2 linked regions of the Methylobacillus flagellatus KT genome follow. Each later gene encodes a partner of the first gene's protein in a complex. Links are inferred from orthologs where the notes say so. Each region holds a gene or a part of one and is shown in the gene's direction. Other genes may lie near its edges.

Region 1 (16,919 bases):
CGATGGCCTGGGCGTAATGATCTATCGCATGTAACCGCTCCTGGTCCAGATCATTGGCGCAGTGTGCGCCGAGCAGGGCCGCTGCTCGGATCAGGGCACCTGTTTTATGGATATGCATGTATTCCAGCTCGGACTGCTCAAGTGCCTTGCCGACGCTGTCAAGGTCGATGGCCTGCCCTCCCGCCATGCCGCGTGAGCCACTGGCGATGGCCAGGAGACTGACCATTTCCAGCTGCCTGCCGGGGTCCGTACACAAACCGGGCGTCGCCAGGGACTGAAAGGCGAGGGTCTGCAAGGCATCGCCGACCAGCAGCGCCGTAGCGTCGTCATATTGCTTGTGACAGGATGGCTTGCCGCGGCGCAGGTCGTCGTCGTCCATGCACGGCATGTCGTCATGCACGAGGGAATAGGCATGGATCAGCTCCACCGCAGCAGCGGCAATATCCACTTTTTCGGGGGCGGCACCACAGAGTTCGCCAGCAGCATGTGCAAGCAGTGCGCGTACACGCTTGCCGCCGCCCAGCACGGCATAGCGCATGGCCTCATGCAGGCGGGTGGGGGCAATGTACGATGCTGGAAGCAAGTTGTCCAGCGTGTGTTCCATACGTTGTTGGGTATGGCGGGCCCAGCTCTGGAAATCGGTCATTTAGCGTCGATGTACGGTTGTAGCTGGTTGGATTCGGTGAGGATGCGTACTTGCTGCTCGACGTCTGCCAGCGATTTCTGGCAGTGCTGCAGGAGTTCCGAGCCGCGTTTGTAGGCAGCCAGGGATTGCTCAAGGGGCAGCTGGCCGGATTCGATCTGTCCGACCAGGCCCTCCAGTTCGGCCATGGCGGTTTCAAAGCTCAAGGCTTCGAATATGCTGGCTTGCGGGTCGTCAGCTTTTGTTTTTTTACTCATGAAAACAACCGGTGCACGAGCATGTGGCACCACCCCTTCCGGTCATGCTGCTCATTGCATTATTGTGAAGTTAATGTGTTATTTTACGCCGAACTGCGTCGATAAACCACGACTAAGTTAATGATAATCCGAATTGCCGCAGCATGAAGCTGCGGATGTCATCGATTTCTTCCATGCAGACGGAATGCGGCATTGGGTATTCATGCAGCTCCAGAGAATATCCCTGGAGCTGCAATGCCTGGGCAGATGCCTGGTAGCGCGCCAGTGGGATGACATTGTCCACTGTGCCGTGCGCCATGAAAATGGGGGTATGCTGATTGGCAGCATGGTTTTCCATTGCCAGGCTGTCGGCCAGTGCGAGATACGTGGAAAGCGCCAGTACGCCGGCAAGCGGTGCCGGATAACGCAAGGCGGTGTGAAGCGCGATCGCGCCGCCCTGCGAGAATCCAGCCAGCATAATGTGATGGCTGGGAATCCCGCGCGCCAGCTCATTGGCGATCAGGGCTTGGACGGCTTGCTGCGAGGCGCGGATGCCGTCGCCATCCTGGGGAGCACCTGGCTCGAAGCTGTAAATGTCATACCATGCAGGCATGACATAGCCATGGTTGACCGTGACCGGGATTGCAGGGGCATGTGGCAGGATGAAGCGCGTGTGTGGCAACGCCAGTTCGCGCGCCACTGGCGCGAAGTCGTTGCCGTCAGCGCCCAGGCCATGCAGCCAGATTACGCTGTTGCGGATGGTGTCATCGGGAGAGATTTCAATGCAATCGAGTAAGGACATCGGTATCGTCTATATGCTTGGCGAAAGTTGCATTCTGCCATGCAATCCGACGCATGGCACATCGCATAATGCCCACACGCAGGGCTTTTACGCTATGCTTCTGTAAAACCAACGCACTGGCATAACACTCCAACCTTCTTTTCTGCATGCGTATTCCCCGCTCCTTTTCCCATCACCATATCCGCCTGTTGCTGGGCGTCCTTGCCACCGCCATACTGCTGGCGCACGTGGTGGGGGCTTTCAGGCTGGATTTCATGGAGGCGATGGAGCGCTTTGCCTATGACACCCGCATTCGACTGCTCGCGCCGGAAGATCATGACGACCGCATCGTCATCGTCGATATCGATGAGGCCAGCCTGCAACAGGAGGGACACTGGCCCTGGAGCCGCAAGCGGCTGGCGCAGTTGTTGGATCTATTGTTTGACCACTATCAGGTAAGGCTGGTGGCATTCGATGTCGTGTTTGCGGAGAAAGACCACAGCTCCGGCCTGGCAGCACTGCAGGCAATGCGGCAGGCGCAATTTACGCAGCGGCCGGAATGGGTGCCGTTGATCGATGCCATACTGCCCGCGCTGGATCATGACAGGCAATTTGCTGACAGCATGCGCGGACGGAATGTTGTGCTGGGATATTATTTTCGGCATGGCACGGACATGGGGCGCAATATCGGCATGTTGCCGCCACCCGTAATGCAGGCAGACATGCTGGCCGGGCGTCATGTCGCCTATCTACAGGCCAGTGGGTATGGCGCCAACCTGCCGATCCTGCAGCAGCAGGCAGCGGCAGCTGGGCACTTCAATCCGGACCCCGACGAAGATGGGATCACGCGCCGCGTCCCCTTGCTGGTGGCATACCAGGGCGGCATGTACGAGGCGCTGTCGCTGGCCGTCGTCCGACGAGTACTGGGCAATGTGCAGGTGGCACCTGGTTTCACCGACAGCATGCAATATGCCGGCATGGAATGGCTGGAACTGGGCCAGCGTAAAATCCCGGTTGATGCCAACCTGAATACGCTGATTCCATATCGCGGCAAGCAGGGCAGTTTTTCCTATGTATCCGCCACCGATGTATTGCATGGCAGGGTTTCCCCTCAACAGTTGCAGAACCGCATCGTGCTGATCGGTACCACGGCACCGGGCCTGATGGATTTGCGTGCTACGCCCGTACAGAGCGTCTATCCCGGTGTGGAAATCCATGCCAGCCTGATTTCAGGCATGTTGGACGGTAATATCCTGCAACAGCCAGGCTATACGCGCGGGGCCGAATTCCTGTTGCTCATGCTGCTGGGGGTGGGGCTTTCCATTCTGATTCCACGCATGTCTCCCGTGCCTGCCACCGTCCTAGCCCTGGCGACGTGGGCATTGCTTACGGGGTTCAATCTCATGGCATGGCAGGCCGGTATCGTGCTGCCATTGGCCTCGGCCCTGTTGCTCGTCCTGCTGCTTTATGTGCTCAATATGAGCTACGGCTATTTCATCGAGTCGCGCAGCAGGCGGCACCTGGCCCAGCTGTTTGGCCAGTACGTGCCTCCAGCGCTGGTGGCTGAGATGGTTGAGCGGCCGCATCAACTCGGGCTGGAAGGAGAAAGCCGCGAAATGACGGTGCTGTTCTGCGATATCCGCGACTTCACCAGAATATCGGAAGCGCTTGATCCGCAAGCGCTGGCCAAGCTCATGAATGAATACCTCACCGCAATGACGCGCGTCATCCATCAACACCGCGGCACCATAGACAAATACATGGGCGATGCCATCATGGCATTCTGGGGTGCGCCACTGCATGACGACCGGCATGCCGCCAATGCGGTCAATGCAGCGCTGGACATGGTGCGCGAGCTGGAACAGGTGAATGCCGGCTTCCAGGCCAGGAACTGGCCGCGCCTGGACATTGGCATAGGTCTCAATTCGGGCGAAATGACCGTAGGCAATATGGGGTCGGAATTCCGCATGGCATATACAGTGATGGGGGATGCGGTCAACCTGGGCGCACGCCTGGAAAGCCTGTGCAGCTACTATGATGAGCCCATCATCGTGAGTGAGTTCGTCATCCGCGCAGCCACCCAATATCCCTACCGTGAGCTGGATCTGATCCGTGTCAAAGGCAAGGGCATCCCGGTACGGATTTATGCGCCCATCACCACTGAGCATGCCGTGACGGAGCAAGAGCTGGCACAATACGAACTGGCATTGGCAGCCTATAGACAACAACAATGGTCGCCAGCCCGTGAGGCCTTCAACACATTGCAGGCTACGTATGGTGCGCGCAGGATCTATACACTCTATCTGGAGCGGATTGCGCATTTCAGCCGCCATGCACCGGCAGCCGACTGGGATGGCGTATTCAATTTTGAAAGCAAATGGGGAACGACATGAATGTCCAGGTATTGGGCTGTAGCGGCGGCATTGGGCAGGGGCTGCGCACGACATCCCTGCTGGTGGACGGGGATATCCTGATTGATGCAGGCACAGGCGTGGGAGACCTCACGCTGGCCCAAATGTCGACAATCAGCCACGTATTCTTGACCCATGCCCACCTTGACCACATCGCCTTCCTGCCCTTGCTGCTGGATGCCGTGCTGGGCAAGCGCGAGCAGCCAGTGACGGTACATGCCCTGCCGGAGACCATCGCCAGCCTCAAGGCGCATATCTTCAATGGGCACATCTGGCCGGACTTCAACCAGATTCCCACTCCCGAGCAACCGTTGCTGCAATATGCGCCTATAACGGTGGGAGACGAGGCCGAGATAGCCGGCCGCCGTATTGTGGCGCTCCCTGCCAACCATAGCGTGCCGGCAGTCGGCTATTTGCTCGGTAGCGGCTCGGGCAGCCTTGCATTTACCGGCGATACCACCAGTTGCGACGAGTTCTGGCAAGTGCTGAACCAAGCAGGCAATTTACGTCACCTGATCATCGAAGTGTCATTTACCGATGCCGAGATTGCCCTAGCTTTGGTATCCCATCATTATTGCCCGGCATTGCTGCTGAATGGTTTAGATCGACTAAAGCCTCGTCCAGAAGTATGGGTTACGCACCTGAAGCCGGGCGAAGGAGAAGCCATCATGCAGGAGATTGATGCTGCCAGGCATCCCTTGGTGCCGAAGGCCTTGCAGCATGGTCAGGTTTTGAATGTCTGATCTTTGGGAGCGCTATCGCAATATGCGCTCTTGCAGGACGGAGACAAAATCCTTGCGCTTTTGCTCAATACACAGTATCTCTGCTGCAAGCTACGTTTACAGAAAGTACCGGATCAAGACTGGTATGGCAATGATGATGTAGAAAAAGAAACAGGAGACAAGCCAGTGATGACATTGTTCTCCTGTGAGGAAGGTGTTTTATGCGGCGCAATGCCCTTCAGTTATTGCCCCTTACGCGTGCTTTTTATGGTCTTGTGCAAGTTGCGTTTGCAGAGGACACTTGGCTCAGCTCCGGTATGATCCCTGTCCCTTGTCATCCCGGCCTTCAGGCTGGAATCTTGCGAATATGCAGGAACGCAACGGAATGCCGGGTCTTCGGCATGACAGTGGGAGAGCCAGGCGGCGGAGGTCAAAAAAGAGACAGGAGACAAGCCGGAGTGGCGTTGTCTCCTGTGGAGGAATTTATTTAATTTGAAGCGATACTTTTATATATTCTAAATTTTAACTTTCGTTTATGCGCCCCTACAAATTTCGGTACGTCCAATAAAGCGTTGCAATGCTGTTGCTGTGCATGTCCACTGACCAGTAGCTTCTGTTCGCGTTAGGGTAATCGTTGTACCCGCAACTGTTGCAGGGCCGCCAACAATTGTTGCAGTAATTACGCCTGCATTAGTGGGAGTTGTTATGACAATATTAGTGTTTGAGTTTGCTGCTTGTACACCCACAAATGCCTCGCCAGCGGCTGGTGGATTTGTTAGTGATGGGGTTAGGCCGTCATTCAGAGCAAGGTCAAATCCAGTTTTTGCTGGTGCGACCTCGGCTAATGCTGCTGCCCATTTTGATTTGGCAACATAATCCTGATAAGCCGGAATCGCCACTGCCGCCAAAATACCGATAATCGCCACGACGATCATCAGTTCGATCAACGTAAAACCTTGTTGTACTTTTTTCATCATGAACCCCTTTAGTTGAGTTGAGTGTTTGCTGCGGTTGGAGGAGTACCGCATGCATTGCTTATTGCAATGGCTGTGCCAGTTTTAGGTGATGATGGGTTATGTATTGAATTTTAAGGATTTTGTCAGCTGGAAAATAAAAAAGCGGAGTTGTTGCTCCGCTTTTTGTTTACCTTTAACTGACAATTTTTGTCACGATGTGACAAGCATTGTTAGGTTTGCAAGTAAATTACTTGCCTTCGGCAACCTTTTTCAGGTTGGCAAGGCCGGCGTCATATACGCCATTGATCGCATCCAGCGCGGACTTGTCGTCCTGGCCTGGAGGGATGGGCGGGTTGAGCTTGTAGACGCGGTAGAAGCGGCCCATCCACTTGACTTCGGTCTTGCCGCCTTCGGCTTCCTTCACTGTGATGGTGGAGTAGTAGTCGGAGACGGGCAGCGCGCCTTCAATGATGCCGTACTTGAGCTGCTTGCGATCTTCATCGATGCTCTTGAGGTTTTCCAGGATGGTGCCGCCGCCCTTGAGGGTGAGCAGGCGTACGGTTTCTTCCGTACCGTCTACCGTGCGCTTGTCGAGCTTGGTGCTTTCAACCGCGGGGTGCCATTTCTGCATGTTGCCGAAGTCCTTGACCAAGGCCCAGACTTTGTCCGGGCTGGCGTCGATGACGACAGTCTTTTCAACTTTCTGCGGCGAAGGGCCGTGGGCGGCGGCAGTGAGCGGCAGCAGGCCGATGGCAAGTAATGCGAGGATTTTCTTCATCTATGTTTCTCCATGTTTTTGCAAGTTATAAAAGTGGAACCGTGAATGTGCTGTCCTGCTGCTAGGTTGTAGCGGGACAGCATACCTGGAAACCTCAGAACAAATCACCGTGCCGCAAGCATCTGCGGAATCGGGCGGGCTGCTTCGTTGCAAATCCTCGCGATAGCTATGGCTATGGCTATCACTGTGGTTTGCGCCTCGCATCACATCCCGATCCGCAGCGCTTGTTTGCCACTCGATTTGTTTTGAGGTTCCCGGCAGCTCCCAATCAATGCGACGTCTTGTTGAGTATAAACTGTCCGAACGCCCGGCTTTGCTTGCCGGTGGAAATGTCCTGGATATGTTTATGGCTGCTGGCGTCTATCACTGAAACCGAGTTGTCAAACCAATTGGCAACGTAAATTTTGTTGGTGGCGGCATCGTAGTTGATGCCTTCCGGAAATCCGCCGACACTGATCCTGGTGGTTTCCTTGTTCTGTTCGAGATCGATGACGGAGACGGTGTCCGCCTGGGTGTTGGTGACATAGGCATAACGGCTGTCCGGGCTCACCGCAACGCAATACGGGTGCTCCCCTACCGGAATGGTGCGGGTCTGCAGGGTTTCCAGATCGATGACGGAAAGGCTATTGGCGTAAACGTTGACAGCCAATATCTGCCTGCCATCCGGCCCGAGGGTAATGCCGAACGGATGTTCCCCGGTAGCGACGCGTTGCAGTACCTGCAGGGATTGGGTGTCGATGATGGCAAGGTCGTTGCTGTCACGGTTGGCAACATATAGCTTGCTGCCGTCCGGGCTGACGGTGATGCCGGCGGGTGCCTTGCCGATGCTGACTTCACGGCGTTGGCTGGGATCGGCAGTATCGATGGCGAGCACGCGGTTGTCGTTCCAGTCGGCGACATACAGGGTCTGGCTGTCGGGTGACAATGCAATGCCGACTGGTGAGCCGGCAATGTTGATGGTATTGATGACTTCATATTTGTCCGCATCGATCACTGAAACTGATTGGCTGTCCACATTGCTGATATAGACCCGGCCCAATGCCGCAGAGGTCGCAACGCCGACAGGGGATTTGCCGACGGCAATGGTGGCAATGATGCGGTGGTCGGAAAGGCTGAGAACGGAAACTGTATTTTCACCTTGGTTCGTGATATAGGCTTCGTCTGCCCGGGCTATCAGGGAAAACGCGATGAGAAGCAGTAAGCTGCTGAGGATGCGGATGCTGTGTTTCACTATGAAGTATTTGCTTGCGATCAGGTTCTGCTGGTTGGTTAAGCTAACGTTTCAATGTTGCCAAAGGTTGACCCGGCAGTATACGGGGGGGCTGTAAATAGCGTCAAGGCTGGATTTCTCCTGTGTTTTCCGGGATTTTCGGTAGGGGCCGGAAGTGTGCCCAGCTTTCAAAATCCGGCAAAATATGGAAAAATGACGACAAACTATAGAGGTATGTTGTCATGATAGATCGGGATGGATATCGCCCGAATGTTGGCATTATTTTATGCAATGCCCGCAATCAGGTGTTTTGGGGTAAGCGCATCCGCGAGCACTCTTGGCAGTTTCCGCAGGGCGGCATCAAATATGGCGAAAGCCCTGAGCAGGCCATGTACCGCGAATTGATGGAGGAGGTCGGGTTACGTCCCGAGCATGTCAAGATTCTGGGCCGCACCCGGGATTGGCTGCGCTACGACGTGCCGACCAACTGGATCAAGCGCGAATGGCGTGGCAGTTACCGGGGCCAGAAACAGATATGGTTCCTGCTGCGGCTGATCGGGCGTGACAGCGATGTGTCGTTGCGCGCCAGCACGCACCCTGAGTTTGATGCCTGGCGCTGGAGTGACTACTGGGTGGCAATGGATTCCGTTATTGAGTTCAAGCGGGATGTCTACCGCATGGCGCTGAAGGAGCTTTCCATGCATCTTACCGAGCACCGGCGTCCGCGGGTAGCGGAACGCGTGGATCAATTGGTGCGCTGATTCCCCGGCTGGCGATTCCGGCTTTGGCCAGGAATCGCTTTTTACCCTGCTCAGACCTACTGCGCCATTGCCTCTCCCAGCGAGACCGCCCGCAATGGGTGCCAGCCGGGCTGAAACCTGAGCTGTGCTGTTTCCGGATAAAGCACGACGACTGTCGAGCCCAGCAGGAATCGTCCCATTTCCTCGCCTTGCTTGAGGCGGATATCCTGGTCGTGATAGTGCCAGGTCTGGATTTCTCCGCGACGTGGTGGGTTGACGATGCCATGCCACACTGTTGCCATGCTGCCGACGATGGTGGCGCCTACCAGGACCAAGGCGAATTTCCCTTCTGAATTAGCAAATTCGCATACCACGCGCTCGTTGCGTGCGAATAGCCCCGGCACGTGCTCGGCAGTCAGAGGATTGACGGAAAACAGGTCGCCGGGTACGTATGTCATGGAAAGCAGCTTGCCATCGCAGGGCATATGAATGCGATGGTAATCCCGGGGGCTCAGGTAGATGGTGGCAAAGTAGCCGTTCTCATATTCCCTTGCCATCTGCGCATTGCCGGCTAATAAGGCCGTGGTCGAGTAGTGATGGCCCTTGGCCTGAAAAATCTGGTCCTTGTCTATGCGGCCGAACTGGCTGATGGCTCCATCCACCGGGCAGAGCTGCGCCGCATCGGCCAGTGGTCGTGCGCCGGGTTTGAGTGCCCTGGTAAAGAAGTCATTGAAGCTGGCATAGCTGGTAATGTCGGGATTGACGGCCTCCAGCATGTTGACCCGGTAATGCTTGGCGAACCAGCGAATGACGGTTGTCGTCAGCCAGCCGGCGCGCAGGTGGGCAAGCTTGCCTGCCAACGCGGTCAATGCGATTTTTGGCACCAAATATTGCAGTTTGACAGAGTAGGGCTTTGGCACATGGACCTCATTAAGGGAAAAGCGAAACGCAAAAAGAGGCCGGACAGTGTCCAGCCTCTTTCTATTTTAACGGAGACCTGGATGGTCTGGCTCTCTTTGCTGGGCGATCACTTATGATCGTTTCCCCGGCAGTTGGTTCTTTAGATGAGGCCAGGTCCGGTCAGGTTGCCGGAAACTGTTAGTTCTTGGATTGATCTACCAGTTTGTTCTTGGCAATCCAAGGCATCATGGCACGCAGCTGGCTGCCGACCTGTTCAATCGGGTGAGCAGCGTTAAGGCGGCGGCGTGCAGTCATGGATGGATAACCGGTGCGGCCTTCCAGAATGAACTGCTTGGCATAGTCACCGTTCTGGATGTTCTTCAGGCACTCCTTCATTGCAGCGCGGGCCTGGTCGGCAATCACGCGGGGGCCAGTGACATATTCGCCATATTCTGCATTGTTGGAGATGGAGTAGTTCATGTTGGCAATGCCGCCTTCGTACATGAGGTCGACGATCAACTTGAGCTCGTGCAAGCACTCGAAGTAAGCCATTTCCGGAGCATATCCAGCTTCAACCAGGGTCTCGAAGCCTGCCTTCACCAATTCGACTGCGCCACCACAGAGCACGGCCTGCTCGCCAAACAGGTCGGTTTCGGTTTCTTCGCGGAAGTTGGTCTCGATCACGCCGCCCTTGGTGCCACCGTTGGCCGCAGCGTAGGAGAGCGCAATGTCCTTGGCTTTGCCAGACGCATCCTGGTAAACCGCGATCAGGGAGGGCACGCCGCCGCCCTTCAGGTATTCCGAACGCACAGTGTGGCCTGGGCCCTTGGGCGCGATCATGATCACGTCCAGATCCTTGCTCGGCACAATCTGGTTGTAATGTATGTTGAAGCCATGGGCAAAGGCTAGCGCGGCACCCTTTTTCAAGTTGGGTTCGATTTCCGCATGGTAGATTTCTGCCATGGTTTCGTCAGGCAGCAATACCATGACGACGTCGGCGCCAGTGACCGCTTCCTTGATTTCCTTGACTTCATGCCCTGCGTTCACTGCCTTGGCGAAGGAACTGCCTTCCTTGCGGGCGCCGATGGTGACGTTGACGCCGGAATCCTTCAAATTCTGGGCATGGGCATGGCCTTGGGAGCCGTAACCGACGATGGTCACTTTCAGCTTCTTGATCAGGGAAAGATCCGCGTCCTTGTCGTAATAGACTTTCATGTTTTGCCTTTCAATACAAAATGGATTCTGCTGTCCGGTGAGATAGACAGCTTGAGTGTTTAAAGCTTGAGTATCCTGTCGCCGCGACCAATGCCGGAGGCGCCGGTGCGGACGGTCTCCAGGATGGCACCTTTGTCCAGGGCTTCAAGGAAAGCATCCAGCTTGGAGCCGGAGCCTGTCATTTCGATGGTGTAGCTGCTATCGGCTACGTCGATGATGCGACCGCGGAAAATGTCGCACATGCGTTTCATTTCTTCGCGGAACGACCCGGTCGCCTTTACCTTGACCAACATCAGCTCACGCTCGATAAAGCGGCCATCGTTGAGGTCCAGTACCTTGACCACATCCACCAGCTTGTTGAGCTGTTTGATGATCTGCTCGATCACTTCATCCGATCCGGAGGTGACGATGGTCATGCGTGACAGCGTGGCATCCTCGGTGGGCGCCACGGTCAGGGATTCGATATTGTATGCACGCGCGGAGAACAGGCCAGCAACGCGGGAAAGGGCGCCAGCTTCGTTTTCCATCAATATGGAGATGATATGTTTCATGATTCTTACAGGTCTTCAGCCAGGATGATTTCAGACAAGCCCTTGCCGTTCGGCACCATTGGGAACACGTTCTCGTTCTGGTCGGTGATGAAGTTCATGAAGACAAACCTGTCCGTGAGGTTGAATGCCTCGGTCAGGGCGCCTTCAACGTCGGCAGGCTTCTCGATGTTCATGCCGACATGGCCGTAGGACTCTGCAAGCTTGACGAAATCCGGCAGGCTGTCCATGTAGGATTCCGAATAGCGGTTTTCGTAGAAGAATTGCTGCCATTGGCGCACCATGCCCAGATAGCGGTTGTTGAGCAGGATCACCTTGATCGGCAGGTGGAATTGCTTGCAGGTCGACAGCTCCTGGATGTTCATCTGGATACTGCCCTCGCCGGTAATACAGGCGACTTTGGCTTTGGGATCGGCAAACTGCACGCCCATGGCGTAGGGCAGGCCGACGCCCATGGTGCCCAGGCCGCCCGAGTTGATCCAGCGGCGCGGCTTGTCGAACTTGTAATATTGCGCGGCCCACATCTGGTGCTGGCCGACGTCGGACGTTACATAGGCCTCGCCCTTGGTGACTTCCCACAATTTTTCGATGACGAACTGCGGCTTGATGATCTCGCTGTTGCGGTTGTAGCCCAGGCAGTTGCGGCCACGCCATTCCTCGATCTGCGTCCACCAGGCCTTGAGCGCGGCAGCGTCGGGTGCGCGGGTTTCGGCGTCCAGCAAGTCGTTCATTTCGGCCAGCACGGACTGCACGTGGCCGACGATGGGCACATCCACCTTGACGCGCTTGGAGATAGAGGAAGGATCCACATCGACATGGATGATGGTGCGGTCCTTGTTGTAGAAGTGCTGCGGATTGCCGATGACGCGGTCGTCAAAGCGCGCGCCGATGGCAACCAGCACGTCACAGTTCTGCATCGCCATATTGGCTTCCAGAGTGCCGTGCATGCCGAGCATGCCGACGAACTGCTTGTCCGTAGCAGGATAGCCGCCCAATCCCATCAGGGTATTGGTAACGGGGAAGCCCAGTCTGCGTGCGAGCTTGATCAGCTGCTCCGAGGCATCGCCGAGCACTACGCCGCCGCCGGTATACAGCATGGGGCGCTTAGCTTCGAGCATGAGCTTGATGGCCTTCTTGATCTGGCCAGAGTGTCCCTTGAGGATAGGCGTGTAGGAGCGCATCTCTACACTCTCGGGATATTCATAATGGCCGAGGTGCGCAGTAATATCCTTGGGGATGTCGACGACCACTGGGCCGGGACGGCCAGTCGCGGCAATGAAGAATGCCTTCTTGATGGTGGGAGCGATGTCTTTCACGTCCTTGACCAGGAAGTTGTGCTTCACGCAGGGCCGTGAGATGCCGATCATGTCCACTTCCTGGAAGGCATCCTGGCCAATGGCAGGCGTAGGCGCCTGGCCGCTAATGACGACCAAGGGGATGGAGTCCATATGGGCAGTGGCAATGCCGGTAATGGCATTGGTGGCACCAGGGCCGGATGTCACCAGGGCGACCCCGACCTCACCCGTGGCGCGAGAATAGGCGTCTGCCGCGTGGACAGCGGCTTGCTCATGCCGGACAAGAATGTGCTTGAACTTGTCCTGTTTGAATATTTCATCATAAATATTGAGCACTGCGCCGCCAGGATAGCCGAAAACGTATTTGACGTTTTCTTCCTGCAAGCAGCGAATGACGATTTCTGCGCCAGATAATTCCATAGATAATGCTTGTTACGCCGAGGGTTTGGGAAACTTAGTACACTAACGGTTTGTACCATTTTGGTCAAGGAAGATTACGTGCTTTTGAATGTCATGCCATGGATTTGGCATGGCTTGCCAATGCACCGGACAAAGCGCTAGGCAAGTGCTGCAATTTGCATGACCGGTGGAGCGCGATGTAGGGGGAGCACGCTTCGAAACCATGGCTTCGGGCCGTTACGATAGCCTGGCTCCAATGGGTTGAAAGCCAGGATACACCAACATACTTTTGTGGATGATGGTGTTTGGGCTGCCCTGGCGAGAAAGCCAGCCTGTGACTTGGTATTGGGCAGGCGCTTGATGTTGATTAGTCAAAAGGGGGTGGTGCGACCTTGAGCAGTTCTTCTATGGTGGTCAGGCCCTCGGCAATTTTTTCGGCGCCGTTGATCAACAATGGCTGCATGCCTTGCTGGTAAGCCAGCTTTTTGATGCTGGCGAGATCGGCGTCGTGGGTGATGAGCTTCTTGAGTTCCGGCGTTAGCGACAGCATCTCGTAAATGCCGCTGCGACCGCGATAGCCGGTCATGCGGCATTCCAGGCAGCCGTTGGCGGCATAGATTTGGGCGGGCTTGGGCAGTTTCCATGCACTAACCAAGTCATCCCATCGTTCCTGGCTGATCTCGGCAGGCATCTTGCAATGCGGGCATAAGGTGCGTACCAGCCGCTGCGCCATGATGCCGATTAGCGAGGAGTGGATCAGGTAAGGTGGAATGCCCAGGTCCAGCAGGCGGGTCACCGCGGCCGGCGCGTCATTGGTATGCAGGGTTGAGAGCACAAGGTGACCGGTCAACGCGGCCTGGATCGCCATTTCCCCGGTTTCCACGTCGCGGATTTCGCCTACCATGATGATGTCGGGGTCCTGGCGCAGCAGGGTGCGTACACCGTCGGCAAATGTCAGGCCAATGTTGTGCTGCACTTGCATCTGGTTGAACGCTGGCTCCACCATCTCGATCGGGTCTTCCACGGTGCAGACGTTCACTTCCGGCGTTGCAAGCAGCTTCAGGGTCGAATATAGCGTAGTGGTCTTGCCGGAGCCGGTCGGGCCGGTCACGAGGACGATGCCGTTGGGACTCTGCGTCCAGCGGGTCCATTTCTGCGCCTGTGCGCTGGAAAATCCCAGCTCGACAAAATCCTTGACCAGTATTTCCGGCGTGAAGATACGCATGACCAGCTTTTCGCCGAATGCCGTGGGCATGGTGGAGAGGCGCAGTTCGATTTCCTCGCCTTCGTCCGTCAGGGTCTTGATGCGGCCATCCTGGGGGCGGCGTTTTTCCACCATGTCCATACGCCCGAGTAGCTTGATGCGGTTGGTGATCGCATTCATGATGGCGCTGGGCAGTTGGTATACCTGGTGGAGCACGCCGTCGATGCGGAAGCGCAATATGCCCATGTTGCGGCGCGGTTCGAGGTGAATGTCGCTGGCGCGTTGCTCGAAGGCATACTTGAACAGCCAGTCGACGATATTGACCACATGCTGTTCGTTGGCGTCGAGATTCTTGTCCTTGCCTAATTCAACCAGTTGTTCCAGGTTCTGCACGCCAATGACCTGTCCGGCCTTTGCCGTGTTGGCGAGATGGATGGAGTTGGCGAGGTTGTAGACTTCCGGCAGGTAGCGGCTGATTTCGCGCGGGTTGGCGACGACCAGCCGGATGTTGAGTTTCAGGATGCGTTCGAGGTCGGGGATCCAGTCGGTAAAGAACGGTTCGGCGGTCGCGATGATGGCCTCCTGGCCGCTGACCTTGACCGGCATGATCTTGAGGCGCTCGGCATAAGCCTTGGAAACGACCTGGGCCACGGCGCTGAAATCCAGTTTGAGCGGGTCGACGTGGAAATGCTCGAGATTGGCCCTTTTGGCAAGCCATGCCGTGAGCATTTCCAGCGAAAGTGGCTTGTGCGGGGGCTGCAGGCTTTTCCATTTTTGCTCGCTGATGATGATCAGGGGGTGCAGGTTGGAACTGTCCAGCCTGCGGTCCTTGAAGAGCTGCTCGGCCTGCAGCTTGTGCACCAGCCCGTCGTTGACAAGCATGCGCAGGGTGTCGCCCAGCGAGAGGCGGCCAGGGGCTGGGTGGAAGATGGCGCCAGGTTGATTCATGTGGGAATACTAAAGATTCGCAGCGCAAAAGTCGATGCGTTTGCGCTTGGCGCTAGCAAGATGTGGCATGGGGCCGGCAGAGGGGGCTGGTGCGCATTGCCAGGCTTGACCGGAGCCGGTTGCGTCGGCAGGGCTTATTCCTGGGGCTGGAAGCGCATCGAAAGGTCGATCGCCTGGAGATGTTTGGTCAGGCTGCCGATGGAAATGCGGTCGACCCCGGTCAGTGCAATTTCGCGTACATTGTGAATATCGATGCCGCCCGAGGCTTCGAGGATGGCTCGGCCCTGGTTGATGCGGACGGCTTCCACCAGCATCGGAGGAGCGAAATTGTCGAGCAATACCAGCGTGGCGCCCGCGTTCAGGGCGGTCTGCAACTGTTCCAGGGTTTCAACTTCGATCTGGATAGAGACATCCGGATTCAGCGCGCGGGCATGATGTAGCACTGCTTCTATGCTGCCTGCGGCAGCAATGTGGTTTTCCTTGATGAGGATGCCATCATAAAGCCCGATGCGCTGGTTGAGCCCACCACCGATGCGCACGGCGTATTTTTGCGCAATACGCAGGCCAGGCAAGGTCTTGCGCGTGTCTAGGATGCGCGCTCGTGTTCCCGTAATGGCGTTGACGTATTGCCGCGTGGCCGTGGCGGTGCCGGATAGCGTCTGCAGGAAGTTGAGGGCGCAGCGCTCCGCAGTCAGCAAGGCGCGGGCAGGGCCGGATAATGAGCAGAGTGTGGCGCCGGCGCTGACATGGTCTCCCTCTTGCACCAGCCATTCAGCCGCGATCTCCCTGGAAACCTGGCGGAATGCTTCATTGGCCCAAGGGATGCCACACACTACGGCATCCTCGCGCGCGATGATGGTGGCAGTCGCCAATTGGCCTGCGGGCACCAGTTGTGCCGTGATGTCTCCGGCCCCGACATCTTCTTCCAATGCGTGCAGAATGTTTGCCTCGATGACTTTCTGCAGGGCGTTGGGGAATGGCGTTTGCTGTGAGATGGGGTTCATGATTTGCATTATAATGCATCCATCCATCTCTCAAGTCTTGTTCAAGATGAAGCTCCTTTACTCCAATACCAGCCCGTATGCGCGCAAGGTGCGCGTGGTGGCTGCAGAAAAGCGTATCGATGTAGACATGGTGCTGGTCGTGCTTGCCGACCCTGAATGCCCTGTCGCCGACCATAATCCGCTGGGCAAGATCCCGGTACTGATCCTGCCGGATGGCGAAAGCCTTTATGATTCCCGTGTGATCGTGGAGTATCTGGATCATCGGACGCCAGTGGCGCACTTGATTCCGCAGGACCATACCGCCAAGATCGCCGTCCGCCGTTGGGAGGCCCTCGCCGACGGTGTGACAGATGCGGCTGTCGCAGCCGTGATGGAGGGGCGACGCCCGGAAGGAATGCAGGATTCGGCAGTGATTGAGAAGCAATTGAACAAGGTGGAACGCGGCCTGAGGAGGATGGACCAGGACCTGGAGAAGAGGAAGTGGTGTGTCAACGAAAGCTTCAGCTTGGCTGATATTGCCGTCGGATGCATGTTGGGCTATCTTGAGCTTCGCTATCAACACCTGGACTGGAAGCAGCAGTATCCCAATCTTGCCCGGCACTATGCTGCCATGATGAAGCGGGCTTCATTCAAGGATACCGCGCCAGTCATCGGCTGATGATGCACAGGGTGGCAGACAAGACGCTGCCCTGTTGCGCTGCGCTCGTCAAAGGGCTGAGGTGATGATGCCGCCGCCCAGGCAGACATTGCTTTCGTAGACCACGACGGATTGCCCCGGTGTAATCGCCCACTGCTTGTGGCCAAACCGGATTTCCGCAGTGCCACTGTCCAGCCGGTCAATCTCACACGGCGCATCCGGCTGGCGGTAGCGGGTCTTGGCGGCATACACCCAATGGGTTTTTGGTTCCTCGCCCGCAATCCAGTGCAGG
Region 2 (12,771 bases), 2.1 Mb from region 1 along the record:
GTTATCGAACTTGGATTTGGTGACCGAGTCGTTGACGTTGATGGCAGGGAAGGCCAGCTTGCCCTCCTTGTGCATCTGGTAGAGACGGTGCACGCCGGTGGTGGTTTCTTCCGTCACGCCGAGAATCTTGGACAGTCGGGTGGAGTACCAGGTCGGGTCCTGCTTGAGCTTGGTCTTGATGGCGTTGAACAGGCTGACCTCTTCCTCACTGGCAGGATGATTGAGGATGGTGGCATCTTTCTCGGCCTGGGTGCCCAGATGCAGCAGCAATGTCGCATCGCCGCCATCATCCAGGATCATGTTGCTGTAACCGCCATCTGTCCATTCGAAAATCCGGTGGGTATAGTCCCAGTACTCATCCAGGGTCTCGCCCTTGACTGCGAAGACCGGGATGCCTTGTGCTGCAATGGCGGCCGCCGCATGATCCTGGGTGGAGTAGATGTTGCAGGAGGCCCAGCGCACTTCCGCACCGAGGTCTCGCAAGGTTTCGATCAGCACGGCGGTCTGGATGGTCATGTGCAGCGAGCCAGTGATGCGTGCGCCACGTAATGGCTTGGTAGCCGCATATTCCTCACGGATCGCCATCAGGCCTGGCATTTCTGTCTCTGCAATGGCAATTTCCTTGCGGCCCCATTCAGCCAGCTTGATATCGGCAATCACGTAATCTTGGGTATTATCAGCCACAGTATTCATCCTTCAAAACGTTGAACAACGCGACACTGTTGTCGTGTCGATTGGAGAGTATGACCAGTGGGAGAGGCGATGTTGGAGTGTGTGCGTTTCACCATCTCATGACCGGTACATGTCAATCTGGTGAACGCCGTTTACACAGCTTGCGCTGCGGCAACCGAGCCTGGGGATGAACATCCTTGCAACGTTCCTCGGTAGAGGCGCCATTATAGTGGCTTTATCCTTTTTCTGTCACTGTTGGCATGGAAGATCAGGAAATACCTTGCTCTGGGCTGGGAATTTGCCGGGTACCAGGATGTTCGGTACCGGGAATGGGGAGTAAGGTAAGGCAAGTGCCCTGCATGCGAACGCATGCAGGGAGGTTAGAGCAGAGGTGTACTTGCAGGGATGAGCGGTGCGGGCTGGCAAGGAACCGCATTTCGGATGAGCCAGCCCTCGGTCGTTGGGATGCCCTCCGGTCAGAGGCCTGCCGCCGCGCGCAACAAAGCTGCTTTGTCAGTCGCTTCCCAGGTGAACTCTGGTTCGTCGCGGCCAAAGTGACCGTAAGCTGCCGTCTTGGCGTAGATGGGACGCAGCAGGTCCAGCATTTTGACGATGCCCTTGGGACGCAGGTCGAAGTGATCCAGCACCAGTTGGGTCAGTATCTCGTTCGATACTTTGCCCGTGCCATAGGTTTCGACCATGACGCTGGTAGGCTTGGCGACGCCAATGGCATAGGAAACCTGCACCAGGCAGCGCGAAGCGAGGCCAGCCGCGACGATGTTCTTGGCAACGTAGCGGCCGGCATAGGCGGCAGAACGGTCAACCTTGGAAGGATCCTTGCCTGAGAATGCGCCACCGCCGTGAGGGGCGGCGCCACCGTAGGTGTCCACGATGATCTTGCGTCCAGTCAGGCCGCAATCGCCTTGCGGGCCGCCGATCACGAATCGTCCAGTTGGGTTGACCAGGAATTTGATATCACCCTTGATCAGTTCCTGTGGCAGGGTGGGCTTGATGATTTCTTCGATGACGCTTTCACGGACCTGGTCCAGGCTGATGTCGGGCGCATGCTGCGTGGAAATCAGCACCGTGTCGATCTTGTGCGGCTTGCCGTCCATGTACTGGATAGTGACCTGGCTCTTGGCGTCAGGACGCAGCCAAGGCAGGCGGCCATCCTTACGCAGCTGGGACTGGCGTTCCACCATGCGGTGCGAGAGCCAAATGGGCAGCGGGAGCAACTGCGGAGTTTCATCGCAGGCATAGCCGAACATCAGGCCCTGATCGCCGGCCCCTTGGTCCAGAGGATCGTCGTTGGCGTTGTTGACGCCCTGGGCAATATCTGGGGATTGCTTGTCGTACGCGACCAGGACGGCGCAACTCTTGTAGTCGATACCGTAGTCGGCATTGTCGTACCCAATGCGTTTGATGGTGTCGCGCGCGATCTTAATGTAGTCGACATTGGCTGTCGTCGTGATTTCCCCCGCCAGCACGACCAAGCCGGTATTGGTCAATGTTTCTGCTGCCACGCGGGCAGTAGGGTCCTGCTCGAGAATTGCATCCAGGATGCTGTCCGAAATCTGATCCGCGACCTTGTCAGGATGGCCTTCGGAAACGGATTCGGAAGTAAATAGGTATTCGCTCATGAACTCCCACCAAATGAATTGTGCAAAAGGTTGTTAGAATAGCAAAATCATCATGTTTCAAAAAGAAGTACATGCTCAAAGCATTATTACGCGTTTTGGCGATGATGCCGCTGCCTATTATCAATGCGGTTGGCGTACTCACCGGGTGGGGGCTTTATTTCTTTTCCCACAAGGTATTGCGCCGTACGCGCAAGAATCTCAGTGTGGCCGGCATTACCTCTTCAACCGAGGAGTACCACCGGCTGGTGAGGCACAGCATCCTGGAAACCGGCAAAGGCCTGGTCGAGACGTTTGCCATCTGGTTCCGCCCGCAGGGTAAAGTGTTGCCCTGGGTCAGGGAGTGCCATGGCTGGGAGCATGTGGAGGCCGCTCAGGCTCAGGGGCAGGGCATCATTTTCCTGACGCCTCATCTGGGCTGTTATGAAGTGACCGCCCTCTACTATGCCGCACGTCACCCGATTACCGTGTTGTACCGTCCCGCGCGTCAGCAGTGGCTTGCCCCCCTGATCGACGAAGGCCGCAATCGCAGTCAGATCAAACAGGCACCGACCAGCCTGAGCGGGGTGCGTAGCTTGCTCAAAGCCTTGAAGCAAGGTGAGGCGGTTGGCATATTGCCAGACCAGGTGCCTGAGTTCGGTGAGGGCACCTGGGCGGATTTCTTCGGCACGCCGGCTTATACCATGACCCTAGTGGGAAAGCTTGCCGATACTTCGGGCGCCCGGGTGCTGCTGGCGTTCGGCGAGCGCTTGCCGTGGGGGAGAGGCTATATCATCCATATTCAGCCCCTCGAGATGGAGCCCACTCCTGCGAATATCAATCAAGGGATAGAACAGTTGATCAGGCAATGTCCTGCACAATATCTCTGGAGCTACCGCAGGTTCAAGCAGCCCAAGCCGCACGGAAAACCGCGCGAGACTCAGGGTGGGACGAATTAAATTTCACGCATGTGCGGCAGTTGCCGCCATTTCAAGGCAGTTTTTATGAAACTCAGTTTTACCAAGATGCAGGGCATAGGCAATGACTTCATTGTGGTGGATGGGTATAGCCGTCCAGTCAGCCTGGATGCAGATACCATCCGCCGTCTGGCCGATCGGCATTTCGGCATTGGCTTTGACCAGTTGCTGTTGGTAGAACGCCCTACAGTGGAGGGCGTCGATTTTCGCTACCGGATATTCAACGCCGACGGCGGCGAAGTGGAGCAATGTGGCAATGGGGCGCGCTGTTTCGTGCGTTACGTGCACGACAAGTCCCTGACCAGCAAGCGTGAAATCCGGGTACAAACGGCGCGTGGCATCATCCTGCCCAGGTTGGAAGACAATGGGTTAGTCACGGTGAATATGGGCGAGCCACGCTTTGAGCCGGCAGAGGTGCCGTTCATTGCCGACCGGGAGGCGATGACTTACCTGCTGCAAGTCGCCGACCAGGCGCTGGAAATTTCCGTGGCTTCCATGGGGAATCCCCATGCCGTGACCGTCGTTGAGGATGTCGATACGGCGCCGGTGGAAAGGCTGGGGCCTCTGGTTGAGCGCCACGAGCGCTTTCCCCAGCGGGTCAACGCAGGGTTCATGCAGATCGTAGATGAGCACCATATCCGTTTGCGCGTATTCGAGCGCGGTAGCGGCGAGACCCTGGCATGCGGGACCGGTGCCTGTGCCGCCGTGGCCAGTGGGATCAGGCGCGGCTTGCTGCAGTCCCCAGTCAGGGTTGCCACCCGGGGCGGCGAATTGATCATCGCCTGGGAAGGTGGCGGGCAGCCGGTCTGGATGACCGGCCCTGCCGAAACTGTATTCGAGGGTAGTATCGATATTGAGGTTTAGAGTGGTTGGCAACGCCAGGGAGCGCTGTCCAGGCAGCGTGCCGCAGCCGTTGCAATGGAGCGGCAGGATGATCCCATGAGGCTGGCCTAGCCGCGTTTACCCGCCAGGAATGGCGATTCAAGGAGTCAGCATGGAAGCACAAGATCACAACAACGAGCAGCAGGTGACGGAATATCAGGTAATGAGTTATCTGCGTGCCCATCCGCAGTTCTTCGAGCACCACACAGGCCTGCTGGCCGAACTCTACCTGCCCAGCCCGCATGGACAAGGTACGGTTTCCCTTGCCGAGCGCCAGCAACTGGCGCAGCGTGACCGTATCCGCGTGCTGGATGCGAAGCTTGCGCAGCTGATGAAGTACGGCGAGGAAAACGATGCGATTGGCGAAAAGGTGCACAGGCTCAGTCTGGGGTTGCTGGCCACCGAGCGGATGGAGGTCTTGGTCAGCTTGTTAGAGCATAGCTTGCACGAGGATTTCCAGGTGCCATATGTGAGTCTGCGCCTGTGGGCAAAGCCGCGTGAATCCGGTAATGGCAGCCTGCCGATCTTTGCCAGCGTCGACCAGGAGCTGCAGCGCTGGGCGCAGGGCCTGGCAACGCCATATTGCGGCAACCGGCCGGGCATGCCATTGCAGGGGTGGTTCGGCGTGGAGGCCAGGCCGGCTTCCTTTGCCGTCATGGCACTCAAGGCGCAGCAGGTGTTTGGCGTCCTGGCCCTGGCGAGCGATGACGACAAGCGTTTCTATCCCGATATGGGCACGCTTTACCTCAAGCGCATCAGCGAGCTGATCAGTGCCGCCCTGTTGCGGCATATCATTGTGTAAAGCCTGCGCCGCACAAAGCGATGGATGTGTTGCAGCGATATCTGGAGTATCTGCAATTCGAGCGAGGCTTGAGCCTGCTCACCGTCAAGCATTATCGGCGCGACCTGGAGCTGTTATTTGACCTCAAGTCCGGGATGGCGCTGGATGCGCTGCAACCATCCCACATCCGCCGCTTTATTGCTACCCTTCATGGCCGGGGGTTGAGCGGCAAAACGATTGCGCGCCACCTCTCGGGCTGGCGTGGCTTTTTCGATTACCTGGTCAAGCGCCACGGCGCAACCTGCAATCCCTGCCACGACATGCGCGCCCCCAAATCCCCCAAGTCCCTGCCCAAGGCATTGGCCATTGACCAGGCCGTGCAGCTGGTGGATATGAAAGGTGAGGACGTACTCTCGATACGGGACAAGGCTATCCTGGAACTTTTCTATTCATCCGGTTTGCGGCTTTCAGAGGTCACTGGGTTGAATATCGGGGATTTGAACTTGCATGAGGGAACGGTAAAGGTGCTGGGCAAAGGGAGTAAGTCGCGCATCGTCCCTATCGGCCGCCACGCTATCCAGGCCATGCAGGATTGGCTGGCGGTGCGCCAGCCTGCAATCTCAAGCGATGAACAAGCGGTTTTTCTCAACCGCAACGGCCGGCGCATCAGCGGCCGGGCCATCCAGTACCGCATCAAGCAATGGGCGATCAGGCGAGGCATTAGCAGCAATGTGCATCCCCACATGCTGCGACACAGCTTTGCGAGCCATGTACTGCAATCCAGCGGCGATCTGCGGGCGGTACAGGAAATGCTGGGCCATGCCAATATCAGCACGACTCAGGTATATACGCATCTGGATTTCCAGCACCTTGCCAAGGTGTATGATGCGGCGCACCCGCGGGCGCGCAAGAAATAAAGATGAATGATGCTTTATCGTACGCTGCTGGCGTATTCGCTTGACCACGTGATTGCCTTGCCTGGAGCGACTGCGCTGACAGATGACTTTACTGGAATTTCATCAGCAGCTTCCCTGGGCGGTTTTGTCACCCGAGTCAGGCAAGTTAGTCGTTGTTGCCAGCCTGCCAGTGTCCCGACTTGCCGCCCAGCTTCTCCAATAGCCGGATCTCGCCGATGGTCATGCCTCTGTCCACCGCCTTGCACATGTCGTAAATCGTCAGCAGGGCGATGCTGGTCGCGGTAAGCGCCTCCATTTCCACGCCGGTGCGACCAACGGTTTCTGCCGTCACTTGGCAATGCACGGCACTCACGGCGTCATCGATACTGAACTCCACGCCGATCCGGGTAAGCGGGATCGGGTGGCAAAGCGGAATCAATTCCGCCGTGCGCTTGGAACCTTGTATGGCGGCGATGCGGGCTATGCCCAACACGTCGCCTTTCTTCGCGTCGCCAGCAGTAATGATGGAGAGGGTGGCCGGCAGCATGCGGATGCTGCCATGCGCAACGGCAACACGCCTGGTTTCGGCTTTTTCGCCGACATCGACCATATGGGCCTGGCCGCCAGCATCGAAATGGGTAAGCTTGCTCATGCGTTTTCCTGCGTGATGGCCGGCGAATTCATGATCCGGCGCTAGTGAACTTGGTGCTTGAGGTTGCTATCATAGCAATGATGAAAGCGCTTTATCCATTTGCATTACTCTTTGGCTTGACACCCATGGCGCTTGCCGATGGCTTGCCCGAGCTTGGCGACTATTCTGCCACCGTCATGTCGCCGCTGGACGAGCAGCGCATTGCCGATGAGATCATGCGCGATGTCTATGCCAGTAGCCAGGTGCTGGAAGATCCGGAGGTCAATGACTACATCACTGCGCTGGGCTACCGGCTTGCTGCCAATGGCCCAGACAAATACCAGCGCTTCAATTTCTTCGTGGTCAAAGACAGCAGCATTAACGCGTTTGCCATGCCTGGCGGCGTGATTGGCGTGCATACCGGCCTGCTGCTTGCCGCCAAGAACGAATCGGAAGTGGCAGGCGTGCTTGGCCATGAGATCGGACACGTGGTGCAGCGCCACCTCGCACGCATGCTGGCCAAGCAGAAGAACGATTCCGTCATCAGCATGGCGACCATGGCATTGGCGCTGCTCGCTGCGCGCAGTAACCCGCAATTGACCGGGGGCGCGCTGACTGCGGCGACTGCAGGGTCGATCCAGAAGCGGATCGACTATACGCGCGAACACGAGCGAGAAGCGGATCGCGTCGGCTTGCAGATCATGGCTGATGCGGGCTTCGATACCCGCGCCATGCCCTCTTTCTTTGAAACACTGCAAAAGGGTACGCGGTTCTCGGAAGGCAGTGCTCCTGCATTCCTGCGTACCCATCCCCTCACAGTGGAGCGGATTGCGGATGTGCGCAACCGGGTGGAGCAGGGCAGCTTCCGCGTCGTACAGGAAAATCCGGATTTTTATTTCATCAAGGCCAAGTTGCTTGCCAACATCGGTACTGCGGACAGCGCCATCAATATTTTTCGCATCAACCTGCAGGAAAAGCATTATGTCAATGAGGCCGCAGAACATTATGGCATCGCACTTGCCATGTTGCGCAAGAATGATCTTGCCGGCGCACACAAAGAAGTTGCCTGGCTGCGCCAGCATACCGCATCGAATGCCCTGATAGAGACGCTGGCAACCAAGGTGGCCGTGGCAGGGCAGCCACCTGCGGTGGCAGAACAACGCTATCTGGATGCGCTGGGCTTGTATCCGGGCCATCGTGCATTGATCTATGGCTATGCTGAGCACTTGCTGGGATCGAGGCAATCGGAAAAGTTGTTGCAACTGATCGCGGACAAGCAGGCTCAGTTTCCAGATGATCCTTATTTCTACGAGTTGAAAGCGCGCGCCTACAGCATGCAGGGAAAATCCCTGCTGATGCACCAGGCACAGGGAGAGGCATATGTGCGGCGCTATAACTTGCGTGGTGCCGTAGAGCAAATGGACCTGGCAGCGAAGGCGGCAGATGGGGATTTTTATGAAAAATCCATTGTCGAGGCGCGCCTCAACCAGCTGCGCCGGCAGCTTGATGACAAGAGGTCAAGTTGAGGAAGCCCTGGATGAGCGCTGGGCGGCGCACGCTGTTGCAATGGCTAGCGGCCTGCTGTGTGATGCCGTGGCAAGCACTTGCTGCTTCGTGGCGCCTTCCGGTGATGGAACCCGGGCTGGCTGAGTCAGAAATGCAGGAGCCGGACAAGCTGGGCGATATCCAGGACAGTAGGATCGAGATCGTGGCGCCGGCTTTGGCTGAAGATGGTTCCAGCATCCGGGTCGACATCATGAGCAGGATACAGGGAACGGAAGCCATTGCTTTGTATGCGAGCAACAATCCAGAGTCTTTGATTGCCAACTTCACTTTCAGCCGTGGGGCACAGCCATGTGTCGTCACACATATCAGGCTTGCGCAGAGCCAAACCATTGAAGTCGTGGTGAAGGCTGGTAGCCGGTATTATCGGGCCAGCCGCCATATTGCCCTGACCAGTGCAGGAATGGTGAGGGATGCTCAGGGCTGATGGCATGACAGTACAGGCCCGGCTCAGTCACGGAGTAGCCGAGATAGTGCTGTCATTTTCCCTTCCCGTGGAGGACGGAATAAGGATGCAGGGTGCAGGTCCGGGAGTTTCTGCCTGTTTCATCCAGTTGGTGCAGGTCAGCCATAATGGACATCAAGTGCTGGAAGCGCATTTGAGCACCGGCACTGCCAGCGATCCTCAATTGGTTTTCTATGTAGCGGAAGCGAAGGCCGGGGATACAGTCAGCGTGACATGGCATGACAACAAGGGCCATAGTGGCCGTTATGCCATGACATTGACATCAGGGATGATTTTCCCGGCAGAGGCTAGGGTGTGATGGCTACCTTGATGACGCCGTCACGCTGATTGGCGAACAAGTCGTAAGCCTCCTCGATCTCGCTGAGCTTGAAGCGATGGGTCACCAGATTGCTCAGGTCAGCGCGGCCCGAGCCGACTGCCTCCATCAGTCTGCGCATGCGCTCCTTGCCTCCGGGACAGAGGGTGGACACGATCGTGAAGTCCCCCAGTCCGGCCCCGAAGGCATCTAGTGGCAGCCTGAGGTCGGAGGAATAGACGCCCAGGCTGGACAAGGTGCCGCCCGGACGCAGCACGCGCAGGCTGGACTCGAATGTCTGTTGCACGCCCAGTGCCTCGATTGCGACATCCACGCCGCGTCCGTCTGTCAGCTTGAGAATTTCCTGCACCGGGTCATGAGTCTTGAAGTTGATGACATGGTCTGCGCCTAGCGCGCGGGCGATGTTGAGCCTGTCAGGAATGGAATCCACGCCGATGATCTTGGTGGCTCCCAGCAGTTTGGCGCCTGCGACGGCAGAGAGGCCGATGGGGCCCAGCGCAAATATCACCACTGTATCGCCAATCTTGATGTTGCCCCGCTCTGCGCCAGAGAAGCCGGTCGACATGATGTCCGGACACATCAGTACTTGCTCGTCGCTGAGGTGGTCTGGGATCGGGCTCAGGTTAGCCATGGCATCCGGCACGCGCAGGAATTCCGCTTGGCTGCCGTCTATGGTGTTGCCAAATTTCCAGCCACCTGCCACCTTGAAACCGTGCGGGCTGTCCGGGCCATCCTGGGCGCCGATGCCGCACAGGCAGGCGTTGGAGTGCCCGCTGGGCGTGATCGCACCTGCGATGACGCGCTGGCCTACCTTGAAGCCGTGTACCTCTGACCCCAGCTTTTCAATGATGCCGACGGGCTCGTGTCCGACTGTCAGTCCTGCCGCAACTGGGTATTCACCCTTGAGGATATGCACATCTGTGCCGCAGATGGTCGTGGTGGTGATGCGGATCAAGGCATCCAGCGGGCCGATTTCAGGGACGGGCTTGTCGCGCAACGCTATTTTGCCGGGGGAGACGAATACAGCAGCTTTCATGGTAGCCATTGAAATACTCCTTTTCCAAAAATGGTTATTGCCATGGTAACAAACTTTCCCCTTGATTGCTCATCGCAATATTGGCGCTTCCCAGGCTGGCTTCTGCTATAGGCGTCTTGGCAAAATACAATTCACTGTGAACAGGGCTGTGCTGTACATCCATCATGTAGACGTTTGCAGCAATTGCTTCAGCAATGGCAGTGTCACCGCTCGCTTGCTGATGAGCGACCATTCGTCCAGTGCGTCGATGGTGGCGATCAGGCTGGGCATATCCCGGCGCAGGTGGCGCAGGCAGTAGTCGAGCACTTCATCGGGAAGTTTCATCCCGCGTGCCTCGGCGTGGTTCTTCAATGCCTGGGTTTTTTCCTCATCACTCAGGGGATGCAGCTGATAACTCAGCCCCCAGGCCAGCCGGGTGGCAAGGTCGTCGCGCAAGCCCATCTGGCTGGGTGCGGCCAGGCCGCTGACGATCAGCCTGCCGCCGGATTCGCGCAATTGGTTATAAAGGTCGAACAAGGCGACCTGGTCGTCATTGGAAAGCAAATGCACATCGTCGACGCAGATCATGTCGAGGCCAGAGGCGCTGGCCAGCGCATTGCAGGCCTGGATCAAGTGGGTCTTGCCGCAGCCGGTTTCTCCCCAAAGGTAGATGAAGCGTGCATCATCGTGTTCAAGCACCGTGCGTCTTAGCTGGAACAGGGCTTCGGCATTGCGACCAGTCACGAAGTTGTCGAGGCTAGGTGCAGCGGGTGGCTGGATATCAAGCAGTAGTTGTTTCAATATGGTTCACTTGCGGGCTGAGTTGGCAGGACGGTATCACTGCACCCTGATTCCTGCGGAGGTCTTTATTATCGTCTGTGCAGTATTATCAGGTAAAATTGCGCGTTGATTATCTAAAATTTATCCTGTGGAAAGCGAGAACTCAACTTGAATTCTGAAAAAAACTCGATTAGCTATCGCGATGCCGGTGTGGATATTGAGGCCGGGGATGCCTTGGTCGAGAGAATCAAGCCATTCGCAAAACGTACCATGCGTCCCGAAGTGCTGGGCGGTATCGGTGGTTTCGGCTCCTTGTTCGAAGTGCCGAAGAAATTCAAGAACCCGGTATTGGTGTCGGGTACCGACGGCGTCGGCACCAAGCTCAAGTTGGCTTTCCAGCTCAACAAGCATGATACAGTAGGGATAGACCTGGTCGCCATGAGCGTCAATGATATCCTGGTGCAGGGGGCTGAGCCCTTATTCTTCCTCGACTATTTCGCCTGTGGCAAGCTGGATGTCGATACGGCGGCGCAGGTGGTGCAAGGCATTGCCGCAGGCTGCGAGCAATCCGGCTGCGCGCTGGTCGGCGGCGAGACCGCAGAAATGCCTGGCATGTACCCGGCTGGCGAGTATGACCTCGCGGGGTTCGTCGTCGGGGCCGCCGACAAGGATGCGCTGATCGACGGCTCCACCATCGCCGAGGGCGACGTGGTGCTGGGGTTGGCATCCAACGGCGCACATTCCAACGGCTATTCGCTGGTGCGCAAGCTGATTGATCTTTCTGGCGTCGACCTGGAGAGCGATTTTTATGGTCGTCCTTTCCGCGACGTGGTCATGGCGCCCACACGCATCTACGTAAAACCCATCCTCAAGCTGCTGCAGGCAATCAAGGTCAAGGGCATGGCGCATATCACTGGCGGCGGCATTACCGAAAACGTGCCGCGTGTGTTGCCCGAGGGACTGACGGCCGAGGTGCGTCAGGGCAGCTGGGAGATTCCTCCGCTGTTTTCCTGGCTGCAGGAGCAAGGCAACATCACCGATCAGGAAATGTACCGGACGTTCAACTGCGGCATTGGCATGGTGGTGATCGTATCTGCACAGGACGTTGCAGCTGCCAAGGCGCTGTTGTCAGCCGAGGGCGAGCAAGTGTGGGAGATCGGGCGCATCCGTGCGCAGGGAGCGGGCGAAGCACAGACCGTGGTTGTCTAAAGAACTAAAGCACCATGGCTGTTGCCAACAGAATACTGCACGCACTTGAATAAGGATGCTTCAAGTGATGTGCCAACTCAGGGCGATGAGATGCATTGCCCTTCGATGTCCCAGGAGGTCTCATGTCTATATTTCGCTCCCTTGTTGCTAGTCTGCTGCTGCTTTGCTTGAGCAGTGTGGCAATGGCAGCACCCCAACGAGTGAAGCTCACTTATGAAGCCACGCGCAACGGCCAGCCGTTCGCGACGGTGAACGAAACCTATCGTCAAGAGGGAAGCCGTTATCGTATTGAAAGCGTGACCAAGGGTATCGGCGTGTATGCCTTATTTGGCGAGCGTAGGTTGACCAGCGAGGGAGAAGTGACGGCACAGGGTCTGAAACCCGAGCATTTCGAACTGCACCAGGGAGATAATGAAAAACGCTCCCTGTACACCGATTTTGACTGGGCGAACAACCTGCTCAAGATGAAGGTCAAGGGCAAGCTCAATAGCGTGCCGCTAGTGGCAGGCGCGCAGGATATCAGCAGCTTTGTCTATCAATTCATGTTTGTCGCGCCTTCCGGCAGTGAGCTCATATTGCCGGTAACGACGGGCAAGAAGTTGCGTACCTATCATTACCATATTGATGCCAAGGATGAATTGATGGAAGTGGGCGCGGGCAAGTTCAAGGTCATGCATCTGAGCGAGGCGGTGCAGGATGAGGACGGCAAAGAGCTATGGTTGGCAGTGGAGCACCACCACCTGCCAGTCAAGCTCAGGATGATAGATGACAAGGGCAGCAAGATAGAACAGGTGCTTACCCACATCCACATAGAATAATTCAGCCGCTATTGCCTGCATGGCTGGCTGACCAGAATCGCACTTCCCCTGATGAGCCTGTCCTGATATTGCCAGGTCATCAGCCTGGGGTTTGCCAAGCCAAGTGGATTCAATTCACCAAGTACCGCAGCGACATTTGCATGACGTGT

The links.
Region 2: the proteins of MFLA_RS10865 (region 1) and dapF are in contact, whole or in part, in a solved structure (PDB 5YGU), measured with the Escherichia coli proteins. The link is inferred for Methylobacillus flagellatus KT from one-to-one orthologs.

The regions. Positions count from the first base shown.
Region 1 is NC_007947.1:2,262,862-2,279,780, reverse strand. The notes cover bases 6,939-9,738. They hold MFLA_RS10865 (RNA pyrophosphohydrolase), read left to right. Parts: upstream 6,939-7,979; coding sequence 7,980-8,498; downstream 8,499-9,738. Other genes in these bases: ilvC (ketol-acid reductoisomerase), read right to left, coding at 9,576-9,738; asd (archaetidylserine decarboxylase), read right to left, coding at 8,555-9,397; MFLA_RS10870 (beta-propeller fold lactonase family protein), read right to left, coding at 6,939-7,758. In the rest of the region: MFLA_RS10910 (polyprenyl synthetase family protein), read right to left, coding at 1-646; MFLA_RS10905 (exodeoxyribonuclease VII small subunit), read right to left, coding at 643-900; MFLA_RS10900 (alpha/beta hydrolase), read right to left, coding at 1,013-1,681; MFLA_RS10895 (CHASE2 domain-containing protein), read left to right, coding at 1,828-4,053; MFLA_RS10890 (3',5'-cyclic-nucleotide phosphodiesterase), read left to right, coding at 4,050-4,814; MFLA_RS10880 (pilin), read right to left, coding at 5,327-5,767; MFLA_RS10875 (SRPBCC family protein), read right to left, coding at 5,997-6,527; more of MFLA_RS10870, read right to left, coding at 6,796-6,938; more of ilvC, read right to left, coding at 9,739-10,592; ilvN (acetolactate synthase small subunit), read right to left, coding at 10,652-11,143; MFLA_RS10845 (acetolactate synthase 3 catalytic subunit), read right to left, coding at 11,149-12,855; MFLA_RS10840 (GspE/PulE family protein), read right to left, coding at 13,202-14,986; nadC (carboxylating nicotinate-nucleotide diphosphorylase), read right to left, coding at 15,121-15,990; MFLA_RS10830 (glutathione S-transferase family protein), read left to right, coding at 16,037-16,648; tRNA 2-thiouridine(34) synthase MnmA, read right to left, coding at 16,697-16,919. UniProt on the Escherichia coli protein: Master regulator of 5'-end-dependent mRNA decay.
Region 2 is NC_007947.1:204,740-217,510, forward strand. The notes cover bases 2,274-5,210. They hold dapF (diaminopimelate epimerase), read left to right. Parts: upstream 2,274-3,292; coding sequence 3,293-4,129; downstream 4,130-5,210. Other genes in these bases: metK (methionine adenosyltransferase), read right to left, coding at 2,274-2,312; MFLA_RS01015 (lysophospholipid acyltransferase family protein), read left to right, coding at 2,384-3,247; MFLA_RS01025 (DUF484 family protein), read left to right, coding at 4,260-4,949; xerC (tyrosine recombinase XerC), read left to right, coding at 4,970-5,210. Also shown: ahcY (adenosylhomocysteinase), read right to left, coding at 1-693; more of metK, read right to left, coding at 1,149-2,273; more of xerC, read left to right, coding at 5,211-5,845; cyclic pyranopterin monophosphate synthase MoaC, read right to left, coding at 5,991-6,476; MFLA_RS01040 (M48 family metallopeptidase), read left to right, coding at 6,554-7,981; MFLA_RS01045 (thiosulfate oxidation carrier protein SoxY), read left to right, coding at 7,993-8,445; MFLA_RS01050 (thiosulfate oxidation carrier complex protein SoxZ), read left to right, coding at 8,432-8,782; MFLA_RS01055 (NAD(P)-dependent alcohol dehydrogenase), read right to left, coding at 8,772-9,845; MFLA_RS14985 (hypothetical protein), read right to left, coding at 9,871-10,002; MFLA_RS01060 (DnaA regulatory inactivator Hda), read right to left, coding at 9,999-10,616; purM (phosphoribosylformylglycinamidine cyclo-ligase), read left to right, coding at 10,764-11,804; MFLA_RS01070 (DUF3108 domain-containing protein), read left to right, coding at 11,927-12,622. UniProt on the Escherichia coli protein: Involved in the succinylase branch of the L-lysine biosynthesis and in the biosynthesis of the pentapeptide incorporated in the peptidoglycan moiety. Catalyzes the stereoinversion of LL-2,6-diaminopimelate (L,L-DAP) to meso-diaminopimelate (meso-DAP).